Regions from separate parts of the Stutzerimonas marianensis genome, predicted to be linked through region 3. Evidence: predicted binding sites of a transcription regulator. Region 3 holds the regulator's gene; each other region holds the start of a gene.
The links. Region 3 encodes LexA, which represses DNA repair genes until DNA is damaged. Its sites were predicted from a motif close to CTGTNTNNNNANACAG; they were not measured.

Region 1 (5,123 bases), on a different contig from region 3:
AGCACGAAGCAGACGCTCGAATTGGCCGCCGAGCCCCGACCCTGGCAGAGAATGCTCCGCTCGCGGGCGAAGCGAACGATGTCATGCACGGTCAGGAAATAGCTTTCGTAATGCAGGTCGGCGATCAGCTCCAGTTCATGTTCGAGCTGCGCGCGGGCCTTTTCCGGGATGCCGTCCGGCCAGCGCCAGCGTGCGCCATCCTCGACCAGCTTGCGCAACCATGAGGTAATGTCATGTCCGGGCGGGACCAACTCGTGGGGGTAGCGATACTTCAGCTGGTCGAGCTGGAAATGGCAGCGCTGACTGATGCGAAGGGTTTCGGCGAGCAGCGCGGCTGGATAGAGCTGGGCCAGCTCCTCGCGCGACCGCAGGTGGCGTTCGCCATTGGGGAAGAGGTGGCATCCGGCCTCGGCGACCGGCAGATGGTGGCGGATGGCGGTCATGCAGTCCTGCAATGCCCGACGACCGCGGGCATGCATGTGCACGTCGCCACAGGCCACGGCGGGTATGCCCAGGCGTGAAGCCTGGGCCAGGGATTCTCGCAGCTGCAGCGCGTCGTCCGGTCCCCGATGCAGTTCGATGCCGAGCCACAGCCGCTCGCGAAAACGTTCGAGCAGCCAACGACCTTCGGTATCAGCCCTGTCGTCGGGCAGCCAGATCGCCAGCAGCCCCTCTAGCGGCCACTCGCTCAGGTCTTCGCGCAGCGCCTGGTAGCGACCTTTTTCGGCCCGCCGGCGGGCACGGGTAATCAACTGGCAGAGGGCCTGGTAGCCGGTCAGGTTTTCCACCAGCAAGACCAGTTTGGGCCCATCTTCGATCTGCACCTCGCTGCCGATGATCAGCGGCAGGCCGGTATCCTTCGAGGCCTGCCAGGCGCGCACGATACCGGCCAGGGTGCATTCATCGGTGATCGCCAGGGCGCCATAGCCCTGGCGCTTGGCGCGTTCGAAGAGCTCTTGGGCACTGGATGCACCCCGTTGGAAGCTGAAGTTGGACAGGCAGTGCAGCTCGGCGTATTCGATGCTCATGCGAACCAGCCGTGCAGCAGCAGCGGCCCTCCAGGGAGGGCGCGAAATGCCCAACCCTGCTGGCCGGTAGCGGTCTGTACCCGGTAGTAGTCGCGTCGTGCGTCGGCACCATCCCACCAGCCGGACTCGATGCGCTCGGGGCCGGCCAGGATGAGTAGGCCCTCTTCGCGCAAGGGCTGCGGAGCACTCAGCAGCCAGCCGGGGCGCAACCCGGCGTGGGGCCATGGTTCGGTGCGGGCGAGGCTGCTTTCCTGCCAGGCGCATTCGGGGCGGTGATCCGCGCGTGCGCTCAGCGAGACCACGGCTTCGTCGCCCAGTCGGGCGCGGAGGCGTTCGCGCAGTTGCTCCCAGGGCACATTCTGCTGCGGGCGCTCGTCGAACAGGGGTTGATGGACCGGCGTGAAGGCTGGCAGATCACGAGCGACCAGACGCACCGCAAGGACGGGGGCTGGCAGCTGCAGGTGCTCGAGGCGGCCACGGGTCAGTTCGAACAGCATGGCGGACTCGCGCTCGGCACTGAGCAGGCCGACCGGCACCTCGCTGTCGGGCAGGGTGCGATGCTCCAGATACAGCCTGAAACGCTGGACGCCACTGTCCCGTCCGGCGAGAAAGGCGGCCAGGTCGGCGGTCAGCCTGCGCAATGGAAACAGCAGGGCCTGGTGAGACTCGACCTCGAAATTCAATTCGATGCGGGTGTCGAAGACATCCGGTGGGCGGTAGAACTCCAGAGGCAGCGGCCGATGACCCTGCAGGGTATCGAGCTGGATCAGCACATCACTCGCAAAGCGCCGTGCCAGGCTGGCACGTGGCAGGCTCAGGGCTTGTTTCAGGGTCCGTATTCCCATACGTGCAAACGCAGTGGCGGCCTCGCGTGGCAGGCCGATCCGCTCGATCGGTAACTGGCCAAGTACCTGGTGCAGGCGAGGGGTGTCGGTAACGGCAAGACCATCGTGGACATTGACCAGAACTCGAGCGGCAGCCGGATAGGGGGCCAGGCAGAGGCGGTGTCGAAAGCCCAGCTCATCCAGTTCGGCTCGCAGGCGTGCCTCGAAACGCGGCCAGGGGCCAAACAGGCTGAAACTGGAATGAACCTCCAACAGCAGACAGCGCGGATAATGCAGGCTGACCTGGGAGCTGTAGCCATAAGCCCAGGCGGCCAGCAGTTGCTGCCAGTGCTCGATGGCCGCCACGTCATATTCGGCTGTGGAGAATGCCCGAGTCAGGGCCAGCGCCGCCGCCAATGGCTGGCCAGGTTTTAGCCCGAGTGCTCGAGCGGCGGGGTTGACGGCCTGGAGCATACGGCGCTGAGCGGTACCGCTCAGCAAGACCAGCGGTGACGCTCGATCGGCGCGTGTACGCAATACACCATCCATGGCCAGCTGTGGCAGCAAAATGCAGGCCCACATGTCAATGCCAGCCCATGGCTGATATCGGCCGGGCCGGTGCCAGCCCACCGCGGCATTTGAGAATTCGCACCTGGGCCGGGTGACTTTCGATCGCCAGGCGCAGCGCTGCCGGCGACGGGTTGACGGATTCGCGCAACGGGCGATAGGCAAAGGCCAGTGTTTGCCCGGTTTCAGCGGCCACCTGCAGGCGTCGCAACGAGCGATCATCGGCCTGCTGTGGCCAGCACAGCACCGCCCCACAACTGCCCGAACGCAAGCATTGTTCGGCTGCCCACAAGGCCTCCTGGCCCATGGCGCGCACGAGGCTGAGCTGGCGGAGGTCGACGCCTGCGGAGAGCCAGGCGGGAGGGAAAGGCAAATAGGGTGGCGCGATCAGCACGACGCGCTCGCCACGGGTGGTCAGGCGTGCCAGGGTGGGCCATAGCAGGCGTAGTTCGCCGATACCTGTCGTGGCGATGAGCAATTCGCTCAATGCCGCTATCGGCCAGCCGCCACCCGGTAGCGCCGCATCCAGGGCTGCATGGCCTGTCGGTTGGGTGCTTAGGGCTGCCGTGCTGCGCTGGCCGCGCCATAGTCGGCGCGCATCGAGCAGGTGATCAAGGGATACAACGGAGGACATGGCGAACAGCAAATCCACGAATACTGTATGTGTGTACAGTATTCTGCCTTGTCCGAGCCGTGGTCAAGCCGAGGTGATGAAGCGCCACTGCAAAGCGGCGCTGCCGATCAGATGAAGGCCGTCACCACACCAACCAGGCTGAGCGTAGCGCCGATCGGGAGCAGGAGGCGCTCACGCCAGGCCAACATCAGCCCAACCAGCAGACCGGCACACATCAGCTGCGCCAGGGAAACCACCAGCCCTATCGCCCAACCTGAAAAAGCCACGTTCAGCGCCGCGGCCGTCATCAGCAACACGAGCGCCAACAGACGAAGGGCGCGTTGCCGGGCAGGGGGCGGAGCCAGCTCGAACAGCTGGCGGTGATGACGGGGTATGGCCAGACAGAGTGCAATCATGGCGGCGTAAGCCAGTGCGAAGCTAAGCAGATTCATGGCGCGACCTCCTGCGCATGGCGAGTAGGGCGCAGGTGCTGCTGCGTTGCAGGGCGGGTGCAAGCCCGCCAGGCGCAGAGCGCCCCTGCGACGAGTACTACCAGGTCTATACCGGCAAGCGTCAGATCACCCCGGCCGAGGCTGGCAAACAAATGTCCTTGTGGTGCGGTCAGGCCATTGAGTATCGGCAGGCCCAGCGCCAGCACGGCCAGCAGGGCGAACAGGTGGCGTTGCAGCTGCGTCGAGCGCTGGTAGCCGAGCACGGCCAGCGCGGCGACCACCAGCCAACTCAGAGCGAAGCACCAGGCCTCGGTCGCTGCTCGTGCGGGTAGATCATCCGGCAACAGGCGATTGGCCCAGAGCAGCGTCAGTGAAGCGATGGGGAGCCCGAAAAATACAGCGCTATTTAGCGCACGCACGACCTGCAGACCACTCGACTGGCGTGCTTCACGCTTGCGCAGCCAGACGGCTGACCCGGCAACCAGCATGGCGCAACCGGCCAGCCCGAGCAGGCCGTAGAGGACTCGGACGATCTGTCCACCGAACTGCGCCATGTGCAGGCCGACCAGCCAGGTGTAGGCCTCGTAGGCGGCGGGCGCCTGCTGTTGGTGAAGCAGTTCGCCAGTGAAGGCGTCGTAGTGGAGCGCATCTTGTGGCGAGCCGATTCGGGAGGGGTCCAGCTGCCGAATACTGACCACCGCCGAGGCGTCAAAAGGGTGCTCGACGATGATCCAGCCCGGTTCGCCACCTTCCCAGCGTTGGCGTGCATCGCGGATCATTCCGTCGATGGAGCCCATTGTGCCGGCGGGCTGGTCCAGCTCGTTGCGGTGGTAGCCACCCTGGACTTCCTCGTAGAACGCGAGCGGGTTGCCATCGTAGGCCACGAGCGCGCCGGCAGGCATATAGGACGCCACGAACACGGCGACCCCGGTGTAGGCCAGGATCAGGTGAAAGGGCAGGCCGATGACACCGAAGAGGTTGTGCGCATCAAGCCAGGCGCGTTGGCCGTTGGCCTGGGGTCGTAGCGTGAAGAAATCCTTGAATATCCGCCGGTGCACGATGATTCCCGACACCAGCGCCACCAGCATGAACATCCCGGCCAGGCCGACGATATACATGCCGACCTGACCGGCGTGCAGGTTGTAGTGCAGGGTGAAGAAGAACTCGCCGCCCAGCGTTTCCGGCATCGGCTCGCCGCTGGCCGGGTCGAAGACGACTCGACCGCGCTCACCGCTGCCGTCCTTCTCCCAGCCCAGCCGCCAGTAGGGCTCGCGTTCGGTCGGGCCGTGCAGCCAATAGGCATGCAGTGGTTCCTTGACGTTAGCCTCGAGCCACTGCTTCACATGGTCGGCGTCGAGACTGCTGCTTGTGGCGGTGGTCGCGTGCAGCGCCGGACGCATCCAGCGCTCCAGCTCCTTGTCGAAACAGGCCAGGGTGCCAGCGAAGAGGATCACGAAGAGTAACCAGCTGGGCAGCAAGCCACCCCAGGTATGCAGGCCAGCCATCGATTGACGCAGGCTCATGGGCGGGTTCTCCACTCGGTGGGCAGGTAGGCGAACAGGCCGAGCAGCAACGCGAGCACAGCCAGCCATAGCCAGGCACGCCACGCGCTGCGGGCCGCGAAGGCATAGAGGACAGC
Region 2 (5,123 bases), on a different contig from region 3:
GCCACGGGTCAAGATCCTGCAGATGCTGGATACCGCCGATCGGCGCCATATGAGTGCCGAAGACGTTTACAAGGCGCTCATGGAGGCTGGCGAAGACGTTGGCTTGGCGACCGTCTACCGGGTGCTGACCCAGTTCGAAGCGGCCGGGCTGGTGGTTCGGCATAACTTCGATGGTGGTCACGCCGTGTTCGAGCTGGCCGACAGCGGTCACCACGACCATATGGTGTGCGTCGATACGGGTGACGTCATCGAGTTCTTCGACTCGGAAATCGAGAAGCTGCAGAAGGATATCGTCAAACGGCACGGCTACGAGCTGGTCGACCACAATCTGGTCCTCTACGTCCGTAAGAAGGAAGGCTGATCGGCTGACCGGTCAAAGTGCGTGCTTTCCGAGTGCCGCCTGTACCTGTATATGAAGAAACCCCGCCACGTGCGGGGTTTCTTTTTTCCAATGTCGCAGTGCCGCTGACGCCTAGCTTTTAGGCGTCTCTACGGTGATCGTCCCTGTGTCGATAGGGGCGGCGGCCTTTGATTTCACGCCTGGGCGGAGGCGATCATCTGCCGTGCATGCGCCATGGCCTGTTCCGTGAGATCGACCCCGCCCAGCATGCGAGCAATCTCTTCCACGCGTTCGCTGCCGTCCAGTGCGGCCACCGCGGTATGGGTTTCATCCTGCCCGCGCGCCTTATGGACGAACAGGTGGTGGTGCCCCTGGGCGGCGACTTGGGGCAGATGGGTCACGGTCAGTACCTGGCCGCGCTCGCCTAGGCGGCGCAGCAATTGCCCGACCACTTCGGCCGTGGGGCCGCCGATACCTACATCTACCTCGTCGAATACCAGGGTCGGGATGCGGGATGTCTGGGCTGTGATGACCTGAATCGCCAGGCTGATGCGAGACAGTTCGCCGCCCGAGGCGACCTTCGCCAGGGGGCGCAGCGGTTGGCCGGGGTTGGCGCTGACCAGGAATTCGACCTGCTCGAGGCCATGCGGGACGGGGTCACCCTCGGCTGTTGGCTTGAGGGTCACGCTGAAGCGACCGCCGGGCATGCCCAAACGCTGAATTTCGCTTTCGACGGCACGCCCCAGTGTTTCGGCAGCCTCCTGACGGACCAGGCTAAGTGCCTCCGCTTTCTCGCGGTAATGTCGGGCATAGGCCGTCAGTTCCTCGGTGAGTTGTTCCAGTGCGTCATCGTCGGCGTTGAGACTTTCCAGCTCTTCCAGCAGGCGTTGCTGTAGCGCCGGTAGGTCGGCGGGTTGTACCCGATGCTTGCGCGCCAGGGTGTAGATGCTGTCGAGGCGCTCTTCGAGCCACTGCTGTCGCTGCGGGTCAGAATCGAAATGGTCGAGGAAGCGGTTCAGTTCGCCAACCGCCTCCTCGACCTGTATCTGAGCGCTGGACAACAGGTTGACCGCTTCCCCCAGTGCGCCGGGCTGGTTCTGGAACGCCGTCAGGCGGTTGAGGCTGGCGGTCAGCGCCGAAAGTACATTCCCCGCGTCGCTTTCACTGCACAGGTCCAGCACCTGCCGGCAGGCGCCAAGCAGATGCTCGGCGTTGGCCAGGTTCTTGTGCTCTTGCTCGAGCTGCTCGAGTTCATCTTCGCCTAGTGCGAGGGTTTCCAGTTCCTCGAGCTGATAGCTGAGCAGCTGGTGCCGCGCACGCTGTTCATCGCTGCTGTCGCTCAGGCGCTCCAGAGTCTGTCGTGTCTGCCGCCAGCGTTGTGCGGCAAGCTGCACCTGGCGAGCCAGCTCCTGGCTGCCGCTGTACTCGTCGAGCAGGCGCCGATGGGTGTCGAGCTTGAGCAGGGACTGATGCTCATGCTGGCTGTGGATATCGATGAGCAGCTCGCCCAGCGCCTTGAGGTCACCTTGCGGGCACGGGGTACCGTTGATGTACCCGCGCGAGCGCCCTTCAGCTGTGATGACGCGTCGCAGGATGCAGGGGCCGTCGTTGTCGAGGTCGCGCTCGGCCAGCCAGGCGCGGGCGTCGGGGATGTCATCCAGGTCGAAGCTGGCAAGAATATCGGCCTTGTCGGCACCGATGCGTACGATGCTGCTGTCGGCACGGTCACCCAGCGTGAGGCCCAGCGCGTCCAGCATGATCGACTTGCCGGCGCCGGTCTCGCCGCTGATCACGCTCATTCCGCGTTTCAGCTCGAGGTCCAGGTGTTCGACGATGGCGTAATTGTGGACGGACAGATGAACCAGCATGACGGGCTCCCGTGGTGTCGTGTCTGGCTATTTATACAGTGGTTTTCGTGGCGGCTACAAGCTGCTAGCTACCGACGGCATGTAAATAAAAGATGCAGGTCGCACCGCCGGTAGAAAGCCGCGACGTTGCGTTGCCCTCCCAATCTCTCAACCCGCCCTTGAAGCCAGCGTCTTAGCCCCCATATAGGCGCACAAGCGCGGGTCGACCGCCCGCTGACGTCTCGATGAGGAGGACCGCATGGCCGACGAGCAGAACCTGGACAACCAGACCCTGGAAGAGAACGAGCAAGAGCAAGCCGAAGTGGCTGATGACCTGGCTGCGCGCGTGCAATCGCTCGAGGAGCAGTTGGCAGCTGCACAGGACCAGTCCCTGCGGGTCGCGGCCGAGCTGCAGAACATCCGCCGCCGTGCCGAGCAGGATATCGAGAAAGCCCACAAGTTCGCGCTGGAAAAATTCGCAGGCGACCTGCTGGCGGTTGCCGACAGCCTCGAGCGCGGCCTCGAGCTCTCGAATCCTGATGACGATGCGGTCAAGCCGATGCGCGAAGGTGTCGAGCTGACCCTGAAACTGCTGATCGATACGCTGGCGCGCCACCACCTGGTGCCGCTGGATCCGCAGGGGGAGCCGTTCAACCCTGAGCACCACCAGGCTATGGCGATGGAGGAAAGCACCCATGCCGAGCCGGGCAGTGTGCTCAAGGTGTTCCAGAAGGGTTACCTGCTCAACGGCCGTCTGCTGCGCCCGGCCATGGTCGTGGTCAGCAAGGCACCGGCGGAAACCCCGCCTTCGATTGACGAGAAGGCTTGAATTTCGGCTGCCGACCCCCATCTGGTAGCCAAGCGTTTTTGTGTTACCCGCAGCCGGTAAACAGGCGCGGACCAATCAAAAGTTCGGAGAGAAGCATATGGGCAAGATCATTGGTATCGACCTGGGAACGACAAACTCCTGTGTCTCCATCCTGGAGAACGGCAAGGCCAAGGTCATCGAGAATGCCGAGGGCGGTCGTACCACGCCTTCGATCATCGCGTATTCCAGCGACGGCGAAACCCTGGTCGGCCAGTCGGCCAAGCGTCAAGCCGTGACCAACCCGCAGAACACGCTTTATGCGGTCAAGCGCCTGATCGGTCGTCGCTTCGAGGAAGATGTCGTCCAGAAAGACATCAAGATGGTGCCCTACAGCATCGTCAAGGCCGATAACGGCGACGCCTGGGTGGAAGTGAAAGGCCAGAAGATGGCACCGCCGCAGATCAGCGCCGAAGTGCTGAAGAAAATGAAGAAGACCGCCGAGGACTACCTGGGCGAGCCGGTCACCGAAGCGGTGATCACCGTTCCGGCCTATTTCAACGACAGCCAGCGTCAGGCTACCAAGGATGCCGGTCGCATTGCCGGTCTTGAGGTCAAGCGCATCATCAACGAGCCGACCGCGGCTGCGCTGGCCTACGGTATGGACAAGGCCAAGGGCGACCACACCGTGATCGTCTACGACCTGGGTGGCGGTACCTTCGACGTCTCGGTCATCGAGATCGCCGAAGTCGACGGCGAGCATCAGTTCGAGGTGCTGGCTACCAACGGCGACACCTTCCTCGGTGGCGAGGACTTCGACATCCGACTGATCGACTACCTCGTCGATGAGTTCAAGAAAGAAACCGGCATGAACCTCAAGGGCGATCCGCTGGCCATGCAGCGCCTGAAGGAAGCCGCCGAGAAGGCGAAGATCGAGCTGTCCTCCAGCCAGCAGACCGATGTCAACCTGCCGTACATCACAGCCGACTCGACAGGTCCGAAGCACCTGAACGTGAAGATTTCTCGTGCCAAGCTCGAAGCGCTGGTCGAGGATCTGGTGCAGCGCACCATCGAGCCTTGCCGTCTCGCGATGAAGGATGCCGGTATCGATGCGGCCAAGATCGATGACGTGATCCTGGTCGGTGGTCAGACCCGCATGCCGCTGGTGCAGCAGAAGGTCGCCGAATTCTTCGGCAAGGAAGCGCGCAAGGACGTCAACCCGGACGAGGCCGTCGCCATGGGTGCCGCGATTCAGGGCGCCGTTCTGGCCGGCGACGTCAAGGACGTGCTGCTGCTCGACGTTTCCCCGCTGACCCTGGGTATCGAAACCATGGGTGGCGTGATGACGCCGCTGATCGAAAAGAACACCACCATCCCGACCAAGAAGTCGCAGGTGTTCTCGACCGCTGATGACAACCAGAGCGCCGTGACCATTCACGTGCTGCAGGGCGAGCGCAAGCAGGCGGCGCAAAACAAGTCGCTTGGTCGTTTCGACCTGGCCGAGATTCCGCCGGCCCCCCGCGGCGTACCGCAGATCGAGGTGACCTTCGATATCGACGCCAACGGCATTCTGCATGTGTCGGCGAAGGACAAGGCGACCGGCAAGCATCAGTCCATCGTGATCAAGGCCAACTCCGGCTTGTCGGAGGAGGAAATCGAACAGATGGTGCGTGACGCCGAGGCCAACGCCGAGGAAGACCGCAAGTTCGAAGAGCTGGTCACCGCGCGCAACCAGGGTGATCAGTTGGTGCATGCGACCCGCAAGATGCTGACCGAAGCCGGCGACAAGGCGTCCGAAGACGACAAGGCCAGCATCGAGAAGGCGATCGGCGAGCTGGAAGTGGCCATCAAGGGCGACGACAAGGCCGAGATCGAAGCCAAGATCGCTGCGGTGTCCCAGGCTTCCACGCCGTTGGCGCAGAAGATGTACGCCGAGCAGGCCCAGGCAGCCGATGGCGAGCAGGCCGGAGCCAGCGGAAAGGCCGGTGACGACGTGGTCGACGCCGAATTCGAAGAGGTCAAGGACAACAAGTAAGCTGCGGCTTATGTCCCCCGCAATTGGGGGTACGGCGGTGGTCCTCGATGGCCCCGCCTTTCGCTCCAGCCTGTCTCGCGTATCGAGGCAGGTCTG
Region 3 (5,123 bases):
TCGGCGGGGTGCGAGCACCCGGTAACAGCAGGGCGGCAACGCCTGCTGTCGCCAACAGCATGCCAGCGACTTGCATCGGTGCCAGGCGCTCCCCCTTCAGCATGCCCCAGGCGATCATGCTGAGCTGAACGGCCCCGAACAGCAGCAATGCGCCCGCGCCGGCATCAAGTTGCACATAGGCATAGGAGAACGCCGCGGCATAGGCGAACAGGGCGAGCGCGCCCCGCCAACTACCCGCGCACGAATCCGCCTTCGCGCGCATACGAACCATCAGCCACAGAACGCCAGCGCCTGCCACCAGGCGCAACAGGGTAAACGTCGCCGGGTCGATGCTGGTGTCGCGCAGGGCGACACGGCACAACAGGGAATTCCCGGCGAATGCCAACATGGCAAGTGCGGTAAGCAGGTAAGTCTTGGAGATCATTGATGGTTTCGGGAGACGGCGTCGCTCTCGCGGCTGGGCGGTCATCGTACTTGCCCTTGACGATCTGATGCACCCGTCGTGTGGGCGGGGCGAGGGCGGCTGCATAAGCCATAAAGGCTGGCGGTCATGTCGGTGGCTGTTACAATGCCCGCCTTTCACCAGAGAGCCAGTCCTATGCCAACCTCATTTCTGGAAATCGTCGAGCTTCCCGATGGCAGCATCGTGCTGCGTCGCGCCGATGACGAAGGGGTGCTGGTGACGCTGGATTTTTCCGACGACGCCAAGGCCTTCCTGCAGGGGCAACACGTCGAAATCGCCAAGGCGATGTTCAATGTGGGCGTACAGATGGCAGGTCGGATGTCGGAAGGAGAGCTGGAGCAGGAAGAGGCTCCGCGCGTCTTGCATTGAGCGGCGGGCGTTGCGCCCGGCGTGTATCGATGGCACATCCCTGTGCCGGTGTCTTCAGGCTTCAAGCCATTCTGATGTTCAGACTCTGGGCGGCGCCCTGTTCGGCTGCGGTGCGCAGCCTGGCGCGACTGGCACGATCCAGTCGATCGAACCAGGTGATCACCGTATGGCTGCAGCCGGACATCAGTGCCTTGCAAGCCAGGTCAAGGGCGGTCTGAGACGCCCGGGCGGGCAACAGCAGGATGCGGTCGCGATTGAATCCACTTTCCTTCAGCCAGCTGTTCGACAGCGAGCCTGGCGGCGCTATCAGCGTAAGCCAGCGGGTATCGATGGCTTGGCTCAGATCGCGCAGAATCGGGGCGATCAGCAAGCGACAGTGAATGTCGCTGCCTGTCAGCGTCATCTCACTGAGGCGTTCCTCGGCGGGTTGTACGGCGGCGTTTGCCTGTTCGAGTCTCACGAACGGTGTGATGCCCTGCGAAAGGAGTCCTTCGAACAGGGAGAGCTGCGGTGGGTTGCCTGCAACGGGTAGTGGTTGATACTGCATAAACCTCTCCTTCAACGGCGAATCACGCCGACACTCAAGCCTTCGATCACCAGTTCCTGCTGTTCGAGATCGACCTCTATAGGGGCGAACTCAGGATTCTCAGCCAGCAGCCATACCTTGTTCCCTTCTCGTTTGAAGCGCTTGACGGTCACTTCATCGTCCAGGCGTGCCACGACCACCTGACCATTGCGCGCTTCACGCGTCGTATGCACCGCGAGCAGGTCGCCGTCGAATATGCCGATGTCCTTCATGCTCGTGCCGCGTACACGCAACAGGTAATCGGCACGGGGATGAAAAAATGCAGGGTTGATCTGACAGGATTCTTCGATGTTCTGCGCGGCAAGAATGGGGGCACCTGCCGCGACACGACCGATCACGGGAAGCCCGTTCTCCTCGGCTGCCGGTTCGATGCCTGGCACCCGGATGCCTCTGGATGCGCCTGGCGTCATTTCAATCGCACCCTTGCGGGCCAGTGCCTTGAGGTGCTCCTCGGCGGCATTCGGTGATTTGAAGCCCAACTCCTGCGCAATTTCAGCGCGTGTCGGCGGATAGCCGTTGTCTTCCAAGCATCGCTTGATGAAGGCAAGGATTTCCGACTGCCGCGGGGTCAGCTTGATCATGATGGGCTCTGTTCTTTTATACAGGTGCTGGGATTATATACAGTGATCTGACCTTGGCAATCCTTGTTTGGTTGAGCCGGGCGCGGGCATGATGCAAGCTTTCCGACATGGCGCCCGGGCCCACGGCGGTTTCAGGTTGACTTGGTTCGGGCCGAAACGTAAGTTTCAAACACTTGTTTGGTGTTCGGGAGAGGGCATGGCGCAGTCGGAAACAGTCGAGCGGATTCTGGATGCGGCGGAACAGCTGTTCGCGGAAAAAGGCTTCGCCGAGACATCGCTTCGCCTGATCACCAGCAAGGCGGGGGTCAACCTCGCGGCGGTCAACTATCACTTCGGCTCCAAAAAGGCCCTCATCCAGGCGGTCTTCTCTCGGTTTCTCGGTCCGTTCTGTGCCAGCCTGGAGCGAGAACTGGACCGGCGTGAAGCCCAGTCTGACAAGACCGATAGCTTGGAGGAACTGCTGGAAATCCTCGTCGAGCAGGCTTTGGCGGTCAAACCCCGAAGCGGTGACGACCTGTCGATCTTCATGCGGCTGCTGGGCTTGTCCTTCAGCCAGAGCCAGGGGCATCTGCGGCGTTATCTGGAAGACATGTACGGCAAGGTGTTCCGTCGTTACATGATGCGCGTGCACGAAGCTTCGCCAGCGATTCCACCCATCGAGCTGTTCTGGCGGGTGCACTTCATGCTCGGGGCGGCGGCATTCAGCATGTCCGGGATCAAGGCGCTTCGCGCCATCGCCGAGAATGACTTCGGTGCGAAGACGTCGATCGAGCAGGTCATGCGGATGATGGTGCCGTTCCTCGCTGCGGGGATGCGAGCCGATTCAGGCGGGCTCGACGCGACGCTGGCGCAAGCTCAACCCATCGCACGGCGCAACGCGCTGGCGATGCCTGCCAAGGGTTGAGTTCACCGTCCGCGGTCGATCGGCTAAGCTACCGGCCCATGCTTACACTCGATTTGCTCCATGTTTCCATCGCTGACCAGCGGCTCTATGGCTTCTCGGGCGGGCGGCTGCGTGTGCGCTTGCCAATATCTTCCGCCCGTAACGGGGTAGGCGAGCAGAATGGTTCCGGTTGTACCCCTCGCGGGCGTCACCGGGTCCGCGCCCGTATAGGTGAAGGCTTGCCCCTTGGGGCTGTGTTACGGGGGAGGCGTTGGACCGGAGAAGTATGGACGCCGGCATTGCACGAACAGTACCCCGGGCGAGACTGGATCCTGACCCGGATTCTCTGGCTCAGCGGTTGCGAGCTCGGCTTCAATCGTCTTGGGGCGGTGGATACCTTTCGCCGCTACATCTATTTGCACGGCACGCCTGATACCGAGCCCATGGGCGTGCCGCTATCTCACGGTTGCATCAGGCTGCGTAACGCGGATTTGCTCGCTCTCTTTCCCCTGGTGCCCGCTGGTTGTGAGGTCCATATCGAAGAGGCGGCCCGTCCGGAATGGGCAAGCGCGGTGCTCGATGAAGGATTGACGTCGTAAATGCTTGGTTCATTGATGCTGGATATCGCAGGCACCTGGTTGAGTGCCGAGGATCGTCACCTGCTGCGCCAGCCCGAGGTCGGCGGGTTGATCCTGTTTGCCCGCAATATCGAACACCCTCGTCAGGTCGCGGAGCTTTCGAGGTCGGTTCGCGCGATTCGGCCGGATCTGCTTCTGGCTGTGGATCAGGAGGGCGGGCGCGTCCAGAGGCTGCGCCGTGATGTCGTGCGCCTGCCGGCGATGGGCGACTTCGCTGGCCGTCAGGATGCGGCGCAGCTGGCCGAAACCTGTGGTTGGGTCATGGCCACCGAGGTGCTCGCGGTGGGGCTCGACTTCAGCTTCGCGCCGGTACTGGATCTTGATCACCAGCGCAGCGCGGTCATTGGTGCCCGCTCGTTCGGCGGTGATGCGGTGCAAACGAGCAAGCTTGCAGGCGCATTCATGCGGGGGATGCGGCGGGCCGGCATGGCAACCACCGGCAAGCACTTCCCGGGGCATGGTTGGGCAGAGGCCGATTCGCATGTCGCGATCCCCGTGGATGAACGATCGCTGGACCTGATCCGCGAGCAGGACATGGTGCCTTTCCGCCAGTTGGCCGGCGAGCTCGATGCCGTGATGCCGGCGCATGTCATCTATCCAGCGGTCGATGACCAACCGGCTGGGTTTTCTCGCCGCTGGTTGCAGGACATCCTCCGTCAGGAGCTGGGCTTTCGCGGCGTGATCTTCAGCGACGATCTGTCGATGGCGGGCGCGCACGTCGCCGGCGATGCGGCCAGTCGCATCGAGGCCGCTCTTGGGGCTGGGTGCGACATGGGGCTTGTGTGCAACGATCGCGCTGCGGCTGAACTGGCGCTCAGTGCACTGCAGCGCCTGCGCGTTCAAGCGCCTCCAGCACTGAAGACGATGCGCCGCCGGTGCGTTGGCTCGCTGGAATACAAGCAGAATCCGCATTGGCTCGCCGCGCTTGAATCACTCAAGTCGGCAGGCCTCGTTGCCTGAACCAAGGAAAACGCATGACTGTTCACGCCATCATCGGCGGCACCGGCCTGACCGAGTTGCCAGGCCTTACCCTGAGTGAAGCGCGCTTCATCGAAACGCCTTACGGCCCTCCGTCCGCGGACATCCTGAGGGGGCAGTACGCGGGTAATGACATCCTCTTTCTCGCCAGGCACGGCCACCCCCATCGCATCCCTCCGCACCAGGTGAACTACCGTGCCAATCTCTGGGCCTTGAAGCAGGCCGGTGCCGACGCTGTGCTCGCAGTCAATGCGGTCGGTGGCATTCATGCCGCGATGGGGGCAGGCCATCTGTGCGTACCGCATCAACTGATCGACTACACCTACGGCCGCGAACACACTTTCTTCCAGGACGACATCGACCACGTCACGCACGTCGATTTCAGCTATCCCTATGACGAGGCGCTGCGGCAACGCTTGATCGGCGCGCTGGCTGCCGAAGGCTATGCGTTCAGCAGTCATGGCGTGTATGGCTGCACGCAGGGGCCGAGGCTGGAGACGGTGGCCGAGATTGCCCGGATGGAGCGTGACGGATGCGACATCGTCGGTATGACCGGGATGCCCGAAGCGGTATTGGCGAGGGAGCTGGACCTGCCGTATGTCTGCCTTGCGCTGGTCGTCAATCC

Region 1: a site for LexA is predicted at 3,077-3,092, ahead of imuA (translesion DNA synthesis-associated protein ImuA). Genes of this name have one in related genera too.
Region 2: a site for LexA is predicted at 2,232-2,247, ahead of recN (DNA repair protein RecN). Genes of this name have one in related genera too.

The regions. Positions count from the first base shown of each region.
Region 1 is NZ_JALGRD010000004.1:5,776-10,898, forward strand. It holds gene MST27_RS07760 (error-prone DNA polymerase) at 1-1,028, opposite strand, end outside; gene MST27_RS07765 (Y-family DNA polymerase) at 1,025-2,434, opposite strand; gene imuA (translesion DNA synthesis-associated protein ImuA) at 2,436-3,053, opposite strand; gene MST27_RS07775 (DUF3325 domain-containing protein) at 3,161-3,484, opposite strand; gene MST27_RS07780 (PepSY-associated TM helix domain-containing protein) at 3,481-5,007, opposite strand; gene MST27_RS07785 (DUF3649 domain-containing protein) at 5,004-5,123, opposite strand, start outside.
Region 2 is NZ_JALGRD010000005.1:248,870-253,992, forward strand. It holds gene fur (ferric iron uptake transcriptional regulator) at 1-361, shown strand, start outside; gene recN (DNA repair protein RecN) at 535-2,208, opposite strand; gene grpE (nucleotide exchange factor GrpE) at 2,447-3,016, shown strand; gene dnaK (molecular chaperone DnaK) at 3,114-5,027, shown strand.
Region 3 is NZ_JALGRD010000007.1:234,214-239,336, forward strand. It holds gene MST27_RS14065 (DMT family transporter) at 1-424, opposite strand, end outside; gene MST27_RS14070 (hypothetical protein) at 599-832, shown strand; gene sulA (SOS-induced cell division inhibitor SulA) at 894-1,379, opposite strand; gene lexA (transcriptional repressor LexA) at 1,391-1,999, opposite strand; gene MST27_RS14085 (TetR/AcrR family transcriptional regulator) at 2,196-2,903, shown strand; gene MST27_RS14090 (L,D-transpeptidase) at 2,942-3,481, shown strand; gene nagZ (beta-N-acetylhexosaminidase) at 3,482-4,480, shown strand; gene MST27_RS14100 (S-methyl-5'-thioinosine phosphorylase) at 4,495-5,123, shown strand, end outside.